2 linked regions of the Blastochloris viridis genome follow. The protein of the gene in region 2 interacts with the protein of the main gene of each other region in a pairwise test. Links are inferred from orthologs where the notes say so. Each region holds a gene or a part of one and is shown on either strand. Other genes may lie near its edges.

Region 1 (3,881 bases), 190 kb from region 2 along the record:
TCTCGCGCGGGTAAAAAGGGACAATGTCCGCCATCATGCCGCTGCCTTCGATGTGAACTTCCTTAGAAATTCAATCAAAACCGCATTCTGCTCCTTAATTCTATTTTGAATTTCACGCCCCTTTGAGACTGACGCGCTTAAACCATCCTGATGAATCGAGTTTATATAGTTCATCATCGCCGCATTTAGCGTAGAACTATTTAAGTGAAGGGCTATCAAGAACGTCAGATCGCCGCGGGTCAGATTGACCACTTCGGCCATGTCCCCGCGATAGAATTCATCCAGCGCGGCTTCCAACTCCTTTGCGCGATCGGAATCGCGAGCGCTGACGTCGTCCATCTGCCTCTCCTCCCGCAGGCGGCTTAAGCCGCCTGCGCCGCCTGCCATTCTCGCATCGCCTGCGCGTCGCGCAAGGAGATGTCCGGAAACGCCGGGTCGGCGCCGACATCGGCGGTGATGCGCCAGGAGCGGGCGCACTTGGTCCCTTCCGCCTTGGCCGGCACCACCGCGACGCCTGGCACCTCATCGAGCCGGAAGGCGTCGGCCGGGCCGGCACCAGCCTCAAGCCTGAGGCCCGAGGTGATGCAGGCTTCGGCGAAATCGACGCTGGCGATGGTGGCGCTGAGCGCCTCCTCAGTGATGAACACCACCGGCGCGGCCTCAAGGCTGGAGCCGATGCGCTTGTTCGCCCGCTCGATCTCCAGCGCGCCGGTGACGACGCGGCGCACCCGCCGCACCTGCTCCCACTTGGCGGCCAGCGCCTCGTCGCGCCACTCGGCCGGGATAGCCGGGAACAGCTCCAGATGCACCGAGCCCGCGCCGTAGCGCGCCAGCCACGCCTCCTCCGAGGTGAAGGACAGCACCGGCGCCAGCCACGTCACCAGCGTGTCGAACAGGCGGTCGATCACCGTCAGCGCCGCCTTGCGCTTCTTTGACGAGATCGGCTCGCAATAGAGCGCATCTTTTCGCACGTCGAAATAGAACGCCGACAGGTCCGCGGTCATGAATGCGGTCAGCGCGGCGTGGATCTTCTTGTAGTCGAAGTCGGCATAGGCCTGCCGCACCACCGGATCGAGCAGGGCGAGCTCATGCAGCATCAGCCGCTCCAGCTCCGGCATGTCGGCAAAGGCGACGCGGTCCTCGTCGCGGAAATGGGCGAGCGAGCCCAGCATCCAGCGCAGGGTGTTGCGGAGCTTGCGGTAGGTGTCGGCGGTGGTTTTCAGGATTTCCGGGCCGATGCGCAGATCGTCGGAATAGTCCGAGGCGCACACCCACAGCCGCAGGATGTCGGCGCCCGAGGCCTTGATGACGTCCTGCGGCGCCACCGTGTTGCCGAGCGACTTCGACATCTTGCGGCCGTCCTCGTCCAGCACGAAGCCGTGGGTCAGCACCACGTCGTAGGGCGCGCGGCCTCTGGTGCCGCAGCTCTCCAGCAGCGAGGAGTGGAACCAGCCGCGGTGCTGGTCGGAGCCCTCCAGATACATCACGGTGTCGAGGCCGCCGTCGCGGATGCGCTTGATGCCGGCAAGGCCGGGGAAGTGCACCGGGTCTTCCAGCGTATAGGCGTGGGTCGAGCCAGAATCGAACCACACATCCAGCACGTCGGTGACCTTCTCCCAGGCCGCGGGGTCATGCTCGGGCGCAAGGAAGCGCGCGCCGTCGGCATCGGCGAACCAGGCGTCCGCGCCTTCGTTGGCGAAGGCGTCGGCAATGCGGGCGTTGACGGCCTCGTCCTTGAGGATTTCGCCGCTCTCGCGGTGGACGAACACGGTGATCGGCACGCCCCAGGCGCGCTGGCGCGACACCACCCAGTCCGGGCGGTTCGAAATCATGCCGGTGATGCGGTTCTCGCCAGTGGCGGGCACCCAGCGCGTCTCGCTGATCGAGCGCAGCGCCACCTCGCGCAGCGTCTTACCGTCGAGAGACGGGGTTGGCTTGTCGAGGGCGATGAACCACTGCGGGGTGTTGCGGAAGATCACCGGCTTCTTGGAGCGCCAGGAGTGCGGGTACTGGTGCTTGAGCTTGCCGCGGGCGATCAGCGCGCCGGCGTCGGTCAGCGCCGCGATCACCGCCTTGTTCGCGTCGCCCTGCTCGCCCTTGTGGGTGAGCACGCGCTTGCCCTCGAAGCCGGGAGCGTCCTTGGTGTAGGCGCCGTCGGCGTCGACCGGATAGGGGATGGTCGGATCGATGCCGCGCGCCTCGAGCAGGCGCCTGGAGGCCATCCAGATCTCGAAGTCTTCGCGGCCGTGGCTCGGCGCGGTGTGGACGAAGCCGGTGCCGGTGTCGTCGGTGACGTGGTCGCCGTCGAGCAGGGGGACGTCGAAGGTGTAGCCGAGCGCGGCGAGCGGGTGGGCGCAGCGGACACCCGCAAGTTCCGCGCGCGAAACGTCCGACAGACGTTTGAACGCGGACACACGCGCTTGTTTGAAAACCTCATCCGCAAGTTTGTCAGCTAAGACCAACTTGTCGCCGACCTTCGCCCAGTTGTCCGCGGGCGCTTCCGTCACCTCATAGAGGCCGTAGGCGATGCGGGACGAGAAGCTGATGGCGCGATTGCCGGGGATGGTCCACGGCGTGGTGGTCCAGATGACGACGGAGGCCCCGATCAGCTTGGCGAAGCTTTCTTGGCTTTTCTGAGCTAGTGCTTCGCTTGCTTCCGCGGAGCCATCAGTCCACGCCACAGCACCGCCAGCTGTGTACCGGACCGGAAACTTCACCCAGATCGTATCCGAGACGTGGTCCTCGTACTCGACCTCGGCCTCGGCCAGCGCCGTCTTCTCGACCACGCTCCACATCACCGGTTTCGAGCCGCGATAAAGCTGCCCGGTCACCGCGAATTTCATGATTTCACAGGCGATCTGCGCTTCCGCCGCAAAGCTCATGGTCGAGTACGGGTGGTCCCAGTCGCCGATGACGCCGAGGCGCTTGAACTCGGTGCGCTGCACGTCCAGCCAATGCTCGGCGAAGGTGCGGCACTCTTTCCGAAACTCCACCACCGGCACCGCGTCCTTGTTCTTGCCCTTGGCGCGGTACTGCTCCTCGATCTTCCACTCGATCGGCAGGCCGTGGCAGTCCCAACCCGGCACGTAGTTGGAGTCGAAGCCCAGCATCTGCTGGGACTTGGTCACCACGTCTTTCAGGATCTTGTTCAGCGCGTGGCCGATGTGGATGTTGCCATTGGCGTAGGGCGGGCCATCGTGCAGCACGAATTTCGGCCGACCGGCGGCGCTCTGGCGCAAGCGCCCGTAGAGGTCGCCCTCCTCCCAGGCCTTGAGCAACTCGGGCTCCTTCTGCGGCAGGCCGGCCCGCATCGGGAACGCGGTCTGCGGCAGGAACAGGGTCTGGGAGTAATCGAACGCGGTATCGGCCGAGGCGGCCGTGGTCGAGGCGGCCTTGGCGTCGGCGGCGTCTAGCTTGGTCATGGCGATCTGGGCTCGGGCAGCAAAGGGACGAATTCGGGCGGGACCATCATCCCGACCCCCGACGGACCGTCAGGCCCGGCCGGAGGCCGGGCGGCGAATTCGTGCCGCAAAGAGACTATCGACGGGCGCGCGCTGCATGGCGTTCCTCTTAGCAAGCCCGGCGCCGCGGATAAAGCGTCCCGGCGGCCGTTTGCCGGCCGCCGCCGCCCGGCACCCGCAAAAAATCCGCAAGTCGGGCAACCAGCGGCGCGGGGGAGCGGCCAGCCGCCGGCCAGCTTCAGACGGCGCAGCGGTGAGGCGCCGGCGCCAAACAGGCCGCCCAGGCCAGATACGAAAATCCGGCCAGAGCGGCCGGATTTCGCAACCTTTGCGGGGGTCGACGCGATGATCCGGGGGGGGCGGACAATCACGTCGCAATCCCCGCCAATGCGCTCACGCCGCGCGCTCGGCGTCCTCGCT
Region 2 (3,238 bases):
GGTGGCGGTGGCCAGCACCCGGCAGCTGCCATAGCCGCGGGAGACGATCTGCACCGGGCCGTTGCCCAGCGCCTGCTGCAGAACCGCCATGTCGCCCGGCGACACCGGCAGCAGCGACAGCGTGACGATGCGGTTCGCAGAGCCGGGTCGCCAGGTCGCGACGTGCTGCGCGATCTCCGCCAGCAGCGCCAGCGCGGTCGGCGAGCCGGCCTCGCCCGTCCCTTGCGTCATCGCTGCCGCGGTCATGATCTGGCCGGTCATGATCTGGCCGGTCATGGTTTGGCCGGTCATGACGGCGGCGCGGCGCACCGCTTCCGGGATCGCGCCGACCTCCAGATAGTCGGCGACCACACCGCCATCGGCGTCGGTGAAGCGCACCCGCCACAGCCCGGCCATCACCGATTCCACGATGTGGGCGAGCACGCCGTCCGGCAACGCCACGGTGGCAGCAACCTCGCCCTCGCCGGTCATGTCGGCGATCAGCTTCAGCTCGAGCGCGTCGAGGCCGGCGAGGTCGAACAGTTGGCCGGCGCGGCCGGCGGCCCGCGCCTCCAGCGCTGCGACCAGCAGCGGCACCAGCGCGGCGACCCGCGGGCAGCGCGCCACCGTGTCCTCGGTGCCGGCCACCGCCAAGCCGGAGGCCGCGCCGCGGCGCGGCGTCTCGTCCACCGAGACCGGCACCAGCGCCACCGGCCCCGCGGCACCCTGCGGCGCGATCCAGAACCCTGCCGTCATGCGCCACCGCCTTGTCCGGAATAGCTGAATTCGGTGCGCGGCCCCTTTGAGGGCGCCAGCGCCGGCGCCTGCGGGTCGAGCCAGGCGGCGATACGCGCGACGTAGTCGGACCAGTCGCGGATGCGCGGCAGCACGCCGACGGTCTCGGCGCCGCGCACCACCACCAGGCTCGGCACCACCGCGACGTGGAAGCGCCGCTTCAGCGCGTCCTCGGCGTCGCGCGCCACCACCGCCGCACGCAGCCGGCCATGGAAGGCGGCGAGCAACTGCGGCAGCACCACCGCGACGTCGGCGGTCTCGCCGCGGACGGCCGGATCGCCGGTGAAGAACAGCAGCGCGTGCGCCGGCTCGCCGGCGGCCGGCGCTAAAAACGCCTCGATGCTGCGGCGGTCGACCAGGGCGAGGCCGTGGCGGCTCACCAGCGCCTCGATCAGCGCGCTCATCGCTTCGTCCTCCCGTTCCCCGTCGCCGCGCCGGCGGGCTTGAGGACCGCCGGCAGCTCCGGCTCGCGCTCGATCAGATCGGCGAACAGGTGCTCGAACGCTCGGCCCTCCAGCGCGGCAGCGACGCCGGCCAGGGCATCGTCGATCTGCCGCGCCTCCGCCTCGCCCAGCACCCGCACTGCGGTGCCGTTGTGCACCAGCACGCTGGTGCCAACCGGCTGCGGGCCGACCAGCAGCAGCGAGACGCGCTCGCTCGCGCCGCCGCGCTCGCACGTCGCGGCGAAGTCGTCGCCCGCCACCACCCGCATGGGAAACCCGACGCACATCGCCCTCACCTCACCCGGCATGGCTGCGTTCGAACGCAGCGAGGCCAATGTCGTGGCCGAGCAGACCCTCGACCGGCATCGCACGCTCGGCGACCGCGACGCCCCAGCCGGCCAGGATGTCCCGCGCCGCTGCCAGCGCCGGCGCGATGGCAGCGCGCACCGGCGCGGTGAGCGGTCCGCCCCAGTTCTCCAGGTCGAGCGGCTGGCAGCCGACCAGCGCAAGGCGCGCGGGATAGCGGCCGAGCAGGTCCGCCGCGCTCAGCACCTCCTGGAAGCCGGTCTGGTGCAGGCTCATCTTCTTGGCGCCGGTGAACTTCGGCACCTCGCAGCCCTGCACCACCTTCAGCGTGCCGGGCTCGAGCCCGTAATCGATGGCGTCGAACACCAGAAGCTGGTCGGCGGCCTCGACGAACTCGACGAGGTAGAGCCCCTGGGTGCCGCCATCGAGCACGGTGACGTCCGCCGGCAGTTCGAAAGCGCGGTGGAATGCCTCCACCGCCCGCACCCCGAACGCCTCGTCGCCCCACAGAATGTTGCCGATGCCGAGCACCAGGGTGCGCGCCCGGCCGCCGGCGTCGAGGTCAATCGCGGAAGTCATCGCGGAACACACGTTCGCCCGACACGATCGAGGAGATCATGCTCTGACGCGACAGGATATCCTCGCGCACCGCGGCATAGACGTGGACGAGGAAGAAGATCACGATCGACCACATGCCGAGATGGTGCCAAGTGTGGACGTCCTGCGAGTTCGGCCAGATGTCGAACACCCAGCCGAACGCCTTGGCCTGCCAGGAATCGGCACCGGTGCCCTGCGAATAGAGCGCAAAGCCGGTCGTGATCATGAACGCCAGCACGATCATGTAGGTGAACATCGCGGCGTGGCCGAGCGGGTTGTGGCCGACGTATTTCTTGGGGTCGCGCACCAGGAAGAGATACCACTTCAGCTCGTTGAGGAGCCCCCACCACCACAGCCGGCTCCACACCGGCAAGACCCAGACCTGGCGGGAATAGCGGTTGCCGACGAACGCCCAGTAGAGCCGGAACACAAAGCCCACCGCGAGCACGTAGCCGGCGGAAAAATGGGCGAAGCGGATATAGCCCATCAGGAAATGGTCGCTCGCTTCGCCCGACAGCGTCGGCGGCGGCGAACCAATGAAATAGCCGCTGACGCACAGCACCACCAGCAACAGCGCGGTGATCCAGTGCCACAGCCGAACCGGCGCCTGATAGACATAGACCGTCTGGCGGCGGGAGGCGCGCTCGCCGCGGCTGTCGATTGCACCCTGCAACGTCGACACCCGCATCACCGGGGCGCTGCCGTTCGCCTCGCCATTGCGAAGAGTGACGTTCAGGTCGCTGACTTGCGTCATGGGTTCCCCCTCCGACACCAATGATCCGTTGCGCAGCGACGCGCGAGGCGGCGCGTCAACGGACGGTGACCCTCGCCATTTCCTGGCCATCCTCGCTCATCACGTGGGTCGAGCAGGCCAGGCACGGGTCGAACGAATGCAGCGTGCGGATGATCTCGAGCGGCTGATTGGGATCGGCCACCTTGGTGTCGAGCAGCGCCGCCTCGAACGCGCCGATGTTGCCGCTCGGGTCGCGCGGGCTGCCGTTCCAGGTGGTCGGCACCACGCACTGGTAGTTGTCGATCTTGGTGTCCTTGATGCGGATCCAGTGCGCCAAGGCGCCGCGCGGCGCCTCGGTGAAGCCGGCCCCCTTGGCCTCCTTCGG

What was found.
Region 1: the proteins of BVIR_RS12350 (region 2) and ileS interact in binary tests that used the Escherichia coli proteins (3 or more experiments, as listed by UniProt). The link is inferred for Blastochloris viridis from one-to-one orthologs.

The regions. Positions count from the first base shown.
Region 1 is NZ_CP012946.1:3,005,697-3,009,577, forward strand. The notes cover bases 163-3,735. They hold ileS (isoleucine--tRNA ligase), read right to left. Parts: upstream 3,423-3,735; coding sequence 363-3,422; downstream 163-362. Other genes in these bases: BVIR_RS13140 (hypothetical protein), read right to left, coding at 163-339. Outside these bases: more of BVIR_RS13140, read right to left, coding at 34-162; BVIR_RS13150 (methyl-accepting chemotaxis protein), read right to left, coding at 3,855-3,881. UniProt on the Escherichia coli protein: Catalyzes the attachment of isoleucine to tRNA(Ile). As IleRS can inadvertently accommodate and process structurally similar amino acids such as valine, to avoid such errors it has two additional distinct tRNA(Ile)-dependent editing activities.
Region 2 is NZ_CP012946.1:2,814,014-2,817,251, forward strand. Bases 309-3,238 are described here. They hold BVIR_RS12350 (HyaD/HybD family hydrogenase maturation endopeptidase), read right to left. Parts: upstream 2,103-3,238; coding sequence 1,515-2,102; downstream 309-1,514. Other genes in these bases: BVIR_RS12335 (hydrogenase expression/formation protein), read right to left, coding at 309-735; BVIR_RS12340 (thioredoxin domain-containing protein), read right to left, coding at 732-1,178; BVIR_RS12345 (HypC/HybG/HupF family hydrogenase formation chaperone), read right to left, coding at 1,175-1,504; cybH (Ni/Fe-hydrogenase, b-type cytochrome subunit), read right to left, coding at 2,086-2,808; BVIR_RS12360 (nickel-dependent hydrogenase large subunit), read right to left, coding at 2,930-3,238. In the rest of the region: more of BVIR_RS12335, read right to left, coding at 1-308.